2 regions of the Streptomyces sp. NPDC005648 genome follow, and region 2 is predicted to be linked to the other one. Evidence: predicted binding sites of a transcription regulator. Region 2 holds the regulator's gene; the other holds the start of a gene.
What was found. The regulator HrcA, encoded in region 2, represses chaperone genes, less so after heat shock. The targets are predictions, from matches to a motif close to TTNGCACTCNGNNNNNCNGAGTGCNAA.

Region 1 (5,980 bases), on a different contig from region 2:
CGTCTCGGCGAGGCGCGCCTCCCACGCCCACAGCTTCCACTGCGAGAAACGGAAGATCACCGGGAAGTCCGGGGAGACCGCCGCCCGTACGGCCCGTACGACCTCCGCCGCGAATCTCGTCCGGGCGACGAGGTCACCGCCGTACTCGTCGGTGCGGCGGTTGGTGCCCGCCCACAGGAACTGGTCGATCAAGTAGCCGTGGGCGCCGTGCAGTTCGACCCCGTCGAAGCCGAGCGCCTCGGAGGTCGCGGCGGCCCGGGCGAAGGACTCGACGACGTCGTCCACGTCCTGGAGGGTCATCGCCTTCCCCGCGCCCTCGGTGCCGTCCGTACGGATGCCGGAGGGGCCGATATGGGGCGCGTGCGCGTACTCCCCCTCCGGCTGGTCGCGGATCATGCCGATGTGCCAGATCTGCGGCACGATCGCGCCGCCCTCGGCGTGCACGGCCTCCACCACCTTCGACCAGGCCGCCCCCCGCTCCGGTCCGTGCAGCCGCGGGATGCCGTCGAACTCACCGGCCGAGGCGTGGTCGACGTACACGCCCTCGGTGACGATCAGCCCGACCCCGGCGGCGGCCCGGCGCGCGTAGTACGACACCACGTCCTCGCCCGGCACTCCGCCCGGGGAGAACTTGCGGGTCATCGGCGCCATGACGACGCGGTTGGGGACGGTCAGGCCGCCCACGGTGAAGGGGCGGGAGAGAAGCTCGGCGGCGCGTGTCGCGGTGGGGGTGGCGGTCATGCCAAGTGGCTTTCCCCGCACGGGACTTGCGAACACACGCGCGAGGGCGGCACCCCCGGCGGGAAGCTGGGGATACCGCCCTCGGCAAGGACGTCGATCAACCGCGCGGGCCGATCGCCGATCAACCGGAACCGGTCGATCAGAAGTCCATGTCACCACCCGGCATACCGCCACCGGCGGGCGCGGCGGCCTTCTCCGGCTTGTCGGCGATGACGGCCTCGGTGGTGAGGAACAGCGCGGCGATGGAGGCGGCGTTCTGCAGCGCGGAACGGGTCACCTTCGCCGGGTCGATGATGCCGGCCTTGACCAGGTCGACGTACTCACCGGTCGCGGCGTTCAGACCGTGGCCCGGGGTCAGGTTGCGGACCTTCTCCACCACGACACCGCCCTCGAGGCCGGCGTTGACGGCGATCTGCTTCAGCGGGGCCTCGAGCGCGATGCGCACGGCGTTGGCGCCGGTCGCCTCGTCACCCTCCAGGTCCAGCTTCTCGAAGACGGAGGACGCCTGGATGAGCGCGACGCCACCACCGGCGACGATGCCCTCCTCGACGGCCGCCTTGGCGTTGCGGACGGCGTCCTCGATGCGGTGCTTGCGCTCCTTGAGCTCCACCTCGGTGGCGGCACCGGCCTTGATGACCGCGACACCGCCGGCGAGCTTCGCCAGGCGCTCCTGCAGCTTCTCACGGTCGTAGTCCGAGTCGCTGTTCTCGATCTCGGCGCGGATCTGGTTGACCCGGCCCGCGACCTGCTCGGAGGAGCCGGCACCGTCGACGATGGTGGTCTCGTCCTTGGTGATGACGACCTTGCGGGCCTTGCCCAGGAGGTCCAGGGAGGTGTTCTCCAGCTTGAGACCGACCTCCTCGGAGATGACCTCGCCGCCGGTGAGGATGGCGATGTCGTTCAGCATCGCCTTGCGGCGGTCGCCGAAGCCCGGGGCCTTGACGGCGACGGACTTGAAGGTGCCGCGGATCTTGTTGACGACCAGGGTCGACAGGGCCTCGCCCTCGACGTCCTCAGCGATGATCAGCAGCGGCTTGCCCGACTGCATGACCTTCTCCAGGAGCGGGAGCAGGTCCTTGACGGAGCCGATCTTGGAGTTGGCGATCAGGATGTACGGGTCGTCGAGCGACGCCTCCATCCGCTCCATGTCGGTGGCGAAGTACGCCGAGATGTAGCCCTTGTCGAAGCGCATACCCTCGGTGAGCTCCAGCTCCAGACCGAAGGTCTGGGACTCCTCGACGGTGATGACGCCTTCCTTGCCGACCTTGTCCATGGCCTCGGCGATGAGCTCGCCGATCTGGGTGTCGGCGGCGGAGATGGAGGCCGTGGAGGCGATCTGCTCCTTGGTCTCGACATCCTTCGCCTGCTCGAGCAGGGCACCGGAGACGGCCTCGACGGCCTTCTCGATACCGCGCTTGAGGGCCATCGGGTTGGCGCCGGCGGCTACGTTGCGCAGGCCTTCCTTGACGAGGGCCTGGGCGAGAACGGTCGCGGTGGTCGTACCGTCACCGGCGACGTCGTCCGTCTTCTTGGCGACTTCCTTGACCAGCTCGGCGCCGATCTTCTCGTACGGGTCCTCGAGCTCGATCTCCTTGGCGATGGAGACACCATCGTTGGTGATCGTGGGGGCGCCCCACTTCTTCTCGAGGACGACGTTGCGGCCCTTGGGGCCGAGCGTCACCTTCACGGCGTCCGCGAGCTGGTTCATGCCGCGCTCGAGGCCGCGCCGCGCCTCCTCGTCGAACGCGATGATCTTGGCCATGTGAAGTGGTCCCTCCAGGACTGGGGGTGATTCCTTCGGACCGCGCCCGCGCCCGCGACGGACGGCTCGCCGACCCGTGGGTTCCTTGCCCCACCCGGCCTGCGGGCCTCACCGACCCGGTCCTTCTTTGTCACTCTCACCTTCAGAGTGCTAACGCCAATGATTAGCACTCGGGGTAGGCGAGTGCAAGCGGCTCTCGGGATCGGCCGGGTCTCGGGCGGGGCCGTGACGGGTCCCGGCGGGTGCCCCCGGGCATGCCGAAGGGCTCGTAACCCATGACTCCCCATGGGATACGAGCCCTCCGAAGAAGAACAGAAGAACGACGCTGTTACTGCCCGGCGCGTGCTTCAGCCGGTCGCCAGGCGAACCATGTCCGCCTGCGGCCCCTTCTGACCCTGCGAGATCTCAAAATCGACCCGCTGGCCCTCTTCCAGGGTGCGGTACCCGTCCATCTGGATGGCGCTGTAGTGGACGAAAACATCCGCACCACCGTCGACCGCGATGAAGCCGTACCCCTTCTCCGCGTTGAACCACTTGACGGTGCCCTGAGCCATGCCTAACTCCCCTATTACTGGCCCTTGCACAGATCCGCACTTCGCGGATCCGGGTCAGACCTCACCCCCCACGGTTTGGGGGCGTGCGCCGGAACGCGTCGACCGCGGCCGAATGTATCTGTCCAACTGCCGTCTGCAACAGGTCAATCGGACGAGAATTCTGGACGGAAGGGGTCCGGAATGTAGTGAGAATTCGCCCGAATTCAGGGCAAGTCGGGCCCCATAAAACGCGCATAAGCCACAAAAGACGTGCACACTTTGGCTACTTCTCATCGCATCCGGAGACGGTACTCATATGCGTCCGGCATACGGAAAGCAGCTGGTTCCCCAACTGTACCGTGCTCAACCATGCAGAATTGCCCCCTCCGGTTCTCTCACGGAGGGGGCAATTCGATGAACTCTTGGTAACCGGCGTTACCGACGGTAATAATCGGGGCGGCCGGTATGCGCGCTCAGCCGCCGGCGACGGCCGGGATGATCGACACGCCCGCACCGTCCGGGGTGGCCGTCTCCAGCCCCTGCTCGAACCGCACGTCGTCGTCGTTGACGTACACGTTGACGAACCGGCGCAGCTTGCCCTGGTCGTCGAGGACGCGCGCGGCGATACCGGTGTGGTTCTTCTCCAGGTCGGCGATGACCTCGGCGAGGGTCCCGCCCTCGGCGGTCACCTCGGCCTGTCCGCCGGTGTAGGTACGCAGGATGGTCGGAATGCGGACGGAAACGCTCATGATGCGAGGCCAGCCTCTCGGAAGGAGTCGAGGTTCGGACGGATGGTCGCGGTCAGGCCGGTGTCGGAGGCCACCGCGTCCAGGGTCTTGAGGCCGTCGCCGGTGTTCAGCACGACCGTGGTCAGGGTCGGGTCGAGGAGACCGTTCTCGATCAGCTTCTTGGTGACACCCACCGTCACGCCACCCGCCGTCTCGGCGAAGATGCCCTCGGTGCGGGCCAGCAGCTTGATCGCCTCGACGACCTGCTCGTCGTCGACGTCCTCCACCGCGCCGCCGGTGCGACGGGCGATGTCCAGGACGTACGGTCCGTCCGCCGGGTTGCCGATGGCCAGCGACTTGGCGATGGTGTTCGGCTTCTGCGGGCGGACCACGTCGTGCCCGGCCTTGTAGGCCACGGACACCGGCGAGCAGCCCTCCGCCTGGGCGCCGAAGATCTTGTACGGCCTGTCCTCGACGAGCCCGAGCTTGATCAGCTCCTGCAGCCCCTTGTCGATCTTCGTGAGCTGCGACCCGGAGGCGATCGGCACCACCAGCTGGTCGGGCAGCTTCCAGCCCAGCTGCTCGCAGATCTCGTAGGCCAGGGTCTTGGACCCCTCCGCGTAGTAGGGCCGCAGGTTGACGTTGACGAAGCCCCAGCCCTCGCCGGCCGGGTCGCCGATCAGCTCGGAGCAGAAGCGGTTCACGTCGTCGTAGTTGCCCTCGATACCGACGAGCTCGCCGCCGTAGACCGCGGCCATGACGACCTTGCCCTGCTCCAGGTCGTGCGGGATGAAGACGCAGGAGCGGAAGCCGGCCCGCGCGGCGGCGGCGCCGACCGCGCCCGCGAGGTTGCCGGTGGAGGAGCAGGAGAGGGTGGTGAAGCCGAAGGCACGCGCGGCCTCGATGGCCTGGGCGACGACCCGGTCCTTGAAGGAGTGCGTCGGGTTGCCGGAGTCGTCCTTCACGTACAGACCGCCGGTGACGCCGAGCTCACGGGCGAGATTGTCGGCCTTGACCAGCTTGGTCCAGCCGGGGTTGATGTTCGGCTTGTCGGCCACGTCCGCCGGGACGGGCAGCAGCGGCGCGTAACGCCAGATGTTCGAAGGTCCCGCCTCGATCTGCTTGCGGAGCTCCTCGGTGTCGTATGCCGAGAAGTCGTACGCGATCTCGAGCGGGCCGAAACACTCCTCGCAGGCGAAGACCGGACCGAGCGGTACCCGGTGACCGCATTCGCGGCAGCTCAGTGCCGCGGCGGGTCCGAGGTCGACGGTCGTGGAGTCCGTGGTGCTTGCAACAGTCTGCGCAGCCATGTGAGGCGAGGCCCTTTCTCCTCATCTTCCTCACGACGCATCTCGCCGTGAGACGGATTTGGCACCTTCCCTAGCCGGGAGCCTCGCGGAACGATCAGCATTGATCTACGAGAGCCGACTGGAGGGTTGCCGGGGCTTCATCGGGCCGTATCCCTCTGCCCCTCTGGATGAGCGGTATTCGGTTGTCGGTTCAATGACCTCGGACATGCGATGGTCATCGACGTTGTTCAAGACTGTAACCGAAGGCCAGGAGAGTTGAGAGAGTCGTCCGAACCGCGAGACACAAGTGAGGAGCCGCCTACGTGCTGGAAGAAGTCGAGCGCTGGCTGAGCACCCGCTCCTGGTCCGTCACCGATCGCCCGCTCCACCAGATCCTGGCCGCGAAACAACGCTCCGGCCAGTCGGTCTCCGTCGTCCTGCCCGCGCTCAACGAGGAGGAGACGGTCGGCGACATCGTCGCCGTCATCCGCCATGACCTGATGCAGCAGGTGCCGCTGGTCGACGAGATCGTCGTCGTCGACTCCGGGTCCACCGACCGTACGTCCGAGGTCGCCTCGGCGGCCGGCGCGCGGGTCGTCCACCGCGACGACATCCTGCCCCGGCTCCCGGCCGTCCCCGGCAAGGGCGAGGTCCTGTGGCGCTCGCTGCTCGTCACCACCGGGGACATCGTCTGCTTCATCGACGCGGACCTGAAGGAGTTCTCCTCCGACTTCGTCTCCGGGATCGTCGGCCCGCTGCTCACCGACCCCGGGATCGACCTGGTCAAGGGCATGTACGACCGCCCGCTCGGCGGCGCGAGAGGCCAGGGCGGCCGGGTCACCGAGCTCATGGCGCGCCCGCTGCTCAACATGCACTGGCCGCAGCTGGCCGGTTTCGTCCAGCCCCTCGGCGGTGAGTACGCGGCCC
Region 2 (5,980 bases):
ACTGCGCGACCCGCTGCGGCTACTGCGACTTCAACACCTACACCGCCACCGAGCTGCGCGGCACGGGCGGAGTGCTGGCCTCCCGGGACAACTACGCGGACACCCTGGTGGACGAGATCCGCCTGGCGAGGAAGGTCATGGGCGACGACCCGCGCCCGGTCCGCACGGTCTTCGTCGGCGGCGGCACGCCGACCCTGCTGGCCGCCGGCGACCTCGTACGGATGCTGCGGGCGATCCGCGACGAATTCGGCCTCGCGTCCGACGCCGAGGTCACCACGGAGGCGAATCCGGAGTCCGTCGACCCCGCCTACCTCGCCGCCCTCCGCGACGGCGGCTTCAACCGGATCTCCTTCGGCATGCAGAGCGCGAAGCAGCACGTGCTGAAGGTCCTGGACCGCACCCACACCCCGGGGCGCCCCGAGGCGTGCGTGGCGGAGGCCCGCGCGGCCGGCTTCGAGCACGTCAACCTCGACCTGATCTACGGCACCCCCGGTGAGTCGGACGACGACTGGCGCGCCTCGCTCCAGGCGGCGATCGGCGCCGGCCCCGACCATGTCTCGGCCTACGCCCTGATCGTCGAGGAGGGCACCCAGCTCGCCCGCCGCATCCGCCGGGGCGAGGTCCCGATGACCGACGACGACGTCCACGCCGACCGGTACCTGATCGCGGAGGACGTCCTGTCGGCGGCGGGCTTCGACTGTTACGAGGTCTCCAACTGGGCCACTTCCCCGGCGGCCCGCTGCCTGCACAACGAGCTGTACTGGCGGGGCGCCGACTGGTGGGGCGCGGGTCCCGGGGCCCACTCGCACGTGGGCGGGGTGCGCTGGTGGAACGTCAAGCACCCGGGGGCGTACGCGGCGGCGCTCGCGGCGGGGCGGTCGCCGGGGGCGGGGCGTGAGCTGCTGTCCGACGAGGACCGACGCGTGGAGCGCGTCCTGCTGGAGCTGCGGCTGCTGGAAGGGGTGCCGCTGGACCTGCTGAAGCAGGAGGGGCTCGCGGCTTCCCGGCGGGCGCTGGGGGAGGGGCTGCTGGCGGTCGCACCGTATGAGGAGGGGCGGGCCGTGCTGACGCTGCGCGGACGGCTGCTGGCGGACGCGGTGGTGAGGGACCTGGTGGACTGATCACTCGGGCGGGTGAATCGCCCCGGAACTCCGGTTCGGTCTCTAACCTGGCTCCTAGGCTGCCGCCAAAAGGACGCGGCGGATGGGAGGCCATGGAGATGACCGCTGTGGACGAGCGTGGATTGGCCAATTACCTCGACACATTCGAGCCTCCCGAGGGCGTCAAGGCTGAGCTTCTTCGGGGGGTAATCGTGATGATGGCCAGCCCAGACCTGGTGCACAACCTGATCGTGATGCACACGCTGCGGCAGATTCCCATGGACCGCTGGTATCCCATCCAGACCCAGGATGTTGACATCGTCGGCGAGGAGAGTGTGCCCATCCCGGATCTGCTCCTGGCGGCGCCGGACGTGCTACCTGCTTCGGGGCATCTGTTGCCGTCCCAGCTGGTCACCATGGTTGTCGAGGTGGTCTCCAAGTCCAGCGTCCATCAGGACTACGTGGTCAAGAGGTCGATCTACGCGGCGGGCAAGGTGCCTGCGTATCTCATTCTCGACCCGATCATGGCGCAGTGCGTCCTACTGACGAGGCCCGAGGGCGACGGCGAGGACGCCAACTACCTGACACAGCAGATCACCAAGTTCGGTGACCCCGTGTCGCTGGATCTGCTCGGAATCGAACTGGCCACGAGCGACTTCGGAACCCTCCCCAACATCAGGCCCCACCGCTACCCGTGACGAAGTCGATCAGTTCCTCCACCCGCCCCAGCAGCTCCGGCTCCAGGTCCTTGTAGGACCCCACCCGCTTCAGGATCGCCTGCCACACCGCCCCGGTGTTGTCCGACGGCCAGCCCAGCGCCCGGCACACCCCCGTCTTCCAGTCCTGCCCGTGCGGCACCCGCGGCCAGGCCTCGATCCCGAGGGCCGACGGCTTCACGGCCTCCCAGATGTCGATGTACGGGTGGCCGACGACCAGCGCGTGCTCGCTCGTCACCGACTGCGCGATCCGCCACTCCTTGGTGCCGGGCACGAGATGGTCCACCAGGACACCGAGGCGGGCGTCCGGGCCCGGTGCGAACTGCGCCACGATCGACGGCAGGTCGTCCACGCCCTCCAGGTACTCCACCACCACGCCCTCGATGCGCAGGTCGTCGCCCCACACCTTCTCGACGAGTTCGGCGTCGTGCCGGCCCTCGACATAGATGCGCCCGGCGCGGGCCACCCGCGCGCGAGCGCCGGGCACGGCGACCGAACCGGAGGCCGTACGGGAGGGACGTACCGGAGCGGCGCCCGTCGGCCGTACGAGGGTCACCACCCGGCCCTCCAGCAGGAAGCCCCGCGGCTCCAGGGGGAACACCCGGTGCTTGCCGAAGCGGTCCTCCAGGGTCACCGTGCCCGCCTCGCAGCGGATCACCGCGCCGCAGAAACCGGTGCCGGGCTCCTCGACCACCAGACCGGGCTCCGCCGGCACCTCGGGGACGGCCTTCGGCTTCTTCCAGGGAGGGGTCAGATCGGCGGAGTACTGGCGCATTCGGATGACGATAGGAGAAACCGAGGCCCCGACGCGGCAGCGATCAGCGCGACACGCCGAAACGCGCCGCCAGGGCGTCCCGCTGGGCCCGTACGAACCCCGCGTCCACCACCGCTCCGTGACCGGGCACGTACACCGCGTCCTCGCCGCCCAGGTCGAGCAGCCGGTCCAGGGCGGCCGGCCAGTGCGAGGGTACGGCGTCCGGGCCCGCCTGCGGTTCGCCCGACTCCTCGACCAGGTCGCCGCAGAAGACCACCTCCGGCGAGCCGGGGACCAGGACCGCGAGGTCGTGGGCGGTGTGGCCGGGGCCGACGTTCGCCAGCAGGACCTGCCGGCCGCCGCCCAGGTCGAGGGTCCACTCGCCGGAGACCTGATGGCGGGGCGCGAGCAGGGAGGCCACCGCCTCCTCGGCGAGCCGCGCGTCCAGCCCCTCCCGCACCGCGTCCTCGCGCAGCTCCTCGCGCGCGTGCCGGGTGGCGAACAGGGCGCCCATGCCGACAGGGCCGTACACCTCCGCGCCCGTGAACGCCGCCGCACCGAAAACGTGGTCGAAATGGGGGTGGGTGAGCGCGAGATGGGTCACACGCAGGCCGGCGAGTCCCTCCGCCGCCGTCCGCAGCCGCGCGCCCTCCGCCAGGCTCGACCCCGCGTCGATCACCAGCGCGGTGCCGCCCCCGACGACCAGCCCCGCCGTGCAGTCCCAGCCGGGCAGCCGGCACCGCCCGACACCGGACGCCACCCGCTCCCACCCGAGCTCTTCCCAAGTCACCGTCATACGGCGACGCTAGCCGTACGACCGTGTCAACGGGGGCCGACCTTGCCCCGGGTGTACCCCACAGCCGTACACTGGGCCGGGGAACGCTGGCACTCGAAAGGGAGGAGTGCCAGGCAAAGCGCCCAGGGGACGACTTTCTGGAGGTGTGCGCGATGCTGAGTGAACGACGGCTCCAGGTACTGCGCGCCATCGTCCAGGACTATGTCGGCACCGAGGAGCCGGTCGGGTCGAAGGCCCTGACCGAGCGGCACAACCTCGGCGTCTCCCCGGCCACGGTCCGCAACGACATGGCGGTCCTGGAGGACGAGGGTTTCATCGCCCAGCCGCACACCAGCGCGGGGCGGATCCCGACCGACAAGGGCTACCGGCTGTTCGTCGACAAGCTCGCGGGCGTCAAGCCGATGACCGCGCCCGAGCGGCGGGCCATCCAGAACTTCCTCGACGGCGCCGTCGACCTCGACGACGTCGTGGCCCGGACCGTGCGGCTGCTCGCGCAGCTCACCCGGCAGGTGGCCGTCGTGCAGTACCCCTCGCTGACCCGGTCCACCGTCCGGCACGTGGAACTGCTCTCGCTCGCACCCGCGCGCGTGATGCTCGTGCTGATCACGGACACCGGGCGGGTCGAGCAGCGCATGGTCGACTGCCCGGCGCCCTTCGGGGAGGCCTCGCTCGCGGACCTGCGGGCGCGGCTGAACAGCAAGGTCGCGGGACGGCGCTTCACGGACGTCCCCCGGCTCGTGGAAGACCTGCCCGAGGGCTTCGACGCCGAGGACCGGGGTACGGTCTCGACGGTGCTCTCCACTCTTCTGGAGACACTGGTCGAGGAGAACGAGGAGCGGCTGATGATCGGCGGCACCGCCAATCTGACCCGCTTCGGACATGACTTCCCCCTCACCATCCGCCCCGTCCTGGAGGCGCTGGAGGAGCAGGTCGTGCTCCTCAAGTTGCTTGGCGAGGCGGGGGATTCGGGCATGACGGTGCGCATCGGGCACGAGAACGCCTACGAGGGACTCAACTCAACTTCCGTGGTGTCGGTCGGCTACGGTTCGGGCGGCGAGGCAGTCGCCAAGCTCGGCGTGGTCGGACCGACCCGCATGGATTACCCGGGAACGATGGGAGCGGTACGAGCGGTGGCACGGTACGTCGGACAGATCCTGGCGGAGTCGTAAGTGGCCACGGACTACTACGCCGTTCTCGGCGTGCGCCGCGACGCGTCGCAGGAAGAGATCAAGAAGGCCTTCCGGCGGCTCGCGCGCGAGCTGCACCCGGACGTCAACCCGGATCCGAAGACCCAGGAGCGGTTCAAGGAGATCAACGCCGCTTACGAGGTGCTCTCGGACCCGCAGAAGAAGCAGGTCTACGACCTCGGCGGCGACCCCCTCTCGCAGGCGGGCGGCGGAGGCGCGGGCGGCTTCGGGGCCGGTGGGTTCGGGAACTTCTCGGACATCATGGACGCGTTCTTCGGTACGGCGTCGCAGCGCGGCCCGCGCTCGCGCACCCGGCGCGGCCAGGACGCCATGATCCGGCTGGAGATCGAGCTCGACGAGGCGGCCTTCGGCACCACGAAGGACATCCAGGTCGACACGGCGATCGTCTGCACCACCTGCAACGGTGAGGGCGCGGCGCCGGGTACCTCCGCCCAGACGTGTGACATGTGCCGCGGTCGCGGTGAGGTGTCGCAGGTCACCCGGTCCTTCCTGGGCCAGGTCATGACCTCGCGTCCCTGCCCGCAGTGCCAGGGCTTCGGGACCGTGGTCCCCACCCCGTGCCCGGAGTGCGCCGGTGACGGCCGGGTCCGCTCCCGCCGCACCCTGACCGTGAAGATCCCGGCCGGCGTCGACAACGGCACCCGGATCCAGCTCGCGGGCGAGGGCGAGGTCGGCCCCGGCGGCGGGCCCGCCGGTGATCTGTACGTCGAGATCCACGAGCTCCCGCACAGCACCTTCCAGCGGCGCGGCGACGACCTGCACTGCACGGTCACCATCCCGATGACCGCGGCGTCCCTCGGCACCAAGGTGCCGCTGGAGACCCTGGACGGCATGGAGGAGGTCGACATCAGGCCCGGCACCCAGTCCGGCCAGTCGATCCCGCTGCACGGCCGGGGCGTCACGCATCTGCGCGGCGGCGGCCGGGGCGACCTGATCGTCCACGTCGAGGTCCAGACCCCGACCAAGCTCGACCCCGAACAGGAACGACTCCTGCGAGAACTGTCGAAGCTACGCGGCGAGGAGCGCCCGCAGGGCCAGTTCCAGCCGGGACAGCAGGGGCTGTTCTCCCGGTTGAAGGACGCGTTCAACGGTCGGTGACGTGAGCTGGGCTGGCTGCTGGGGGTCCGGGGGTCGGCCCCCGGGTAGACACGGTCAGCCGGGACAGCAGGGGTTGTTCTCCCGGTTGAAGGACGCGTTCAACGGTCGGTGACGCGAGGTGGGCTGGCTGCTGGGGGTTCGGGGGTCGGCCCCTGGGCGGACACGGTCAGCCGGGACAGCAGGGGTTGTTCTCCCGGTTGAAGGATGCGTTCAACGGTCGGTGAGAGGCGCCCTCGGTCAAGAGGGCGACCCGATTCGGAAGTGTTCGGAGGACGTGACAACATGCGGTCATGTCCTCCGTGCTGACC

Region 1: the regulator HrcA is predicted to act here: its motif matches at 2,667-2,693, upstream of groL (chaperonin GroEL).

The regions. Positions count from the first base shown of each region.
Region 1 covers NZ_JBEXCS010000028.1:37,081-43,060, reverse strand. Annotated here, with positions in the region: gene ABZT17_RS18365 (NADH:flavin oxidoreductase) at 1-741, opposite strand, end outside; gene groL (chaperonin GroEL) at 881-2,503, opposite strand; gene ABZT17_RS18355 (cold-shock protein) at 2,851-3,057, opposite strand; gene ABZT17_RS18350 (MoaD/ThiS family protein) at 3,510-3,785, opposite strand; gene thrC (threonine synthase) at 3,782-5,074, opposite strand; SAM riboswitch class I at 5,093-5,248, opposite strand; gene ABZT17_RS18340 (glucosyl-3-phosphoglycerate synthase) at 5,377-5,980, shown strand, end outside.
Region 2 covers NZ_JBEXCS010000026.1:27,417-33,396, forward strand. Annotated here, with positions in the region: gene hemW (radical SAM family heme chaperone HemW) at 1-1,121, shown strand, start outside; gene ABZT17_RS17380 (Uma2 family endonuclease) at 1,220-1,798, shown strand; gene ABZT17_RS17385 (DUF3097 domain-containing protein) at 1,776-2,591, opposite strand; gene ABZT17_RS17390 (MBL fold metallo-hydrolase) at 2,635-3,366, opposite strand; gene hrcA (heat-inducible transcriptional repressor HrcA) at 3,519-4,535, shown strand; gene dnaJ (molecular chaperone DnaJ) at 4,536-5,672, shown strand; gene ABZT17_RS17405 (nitronate monooxygenase) at 5,963-5,980, shown strand, end outside.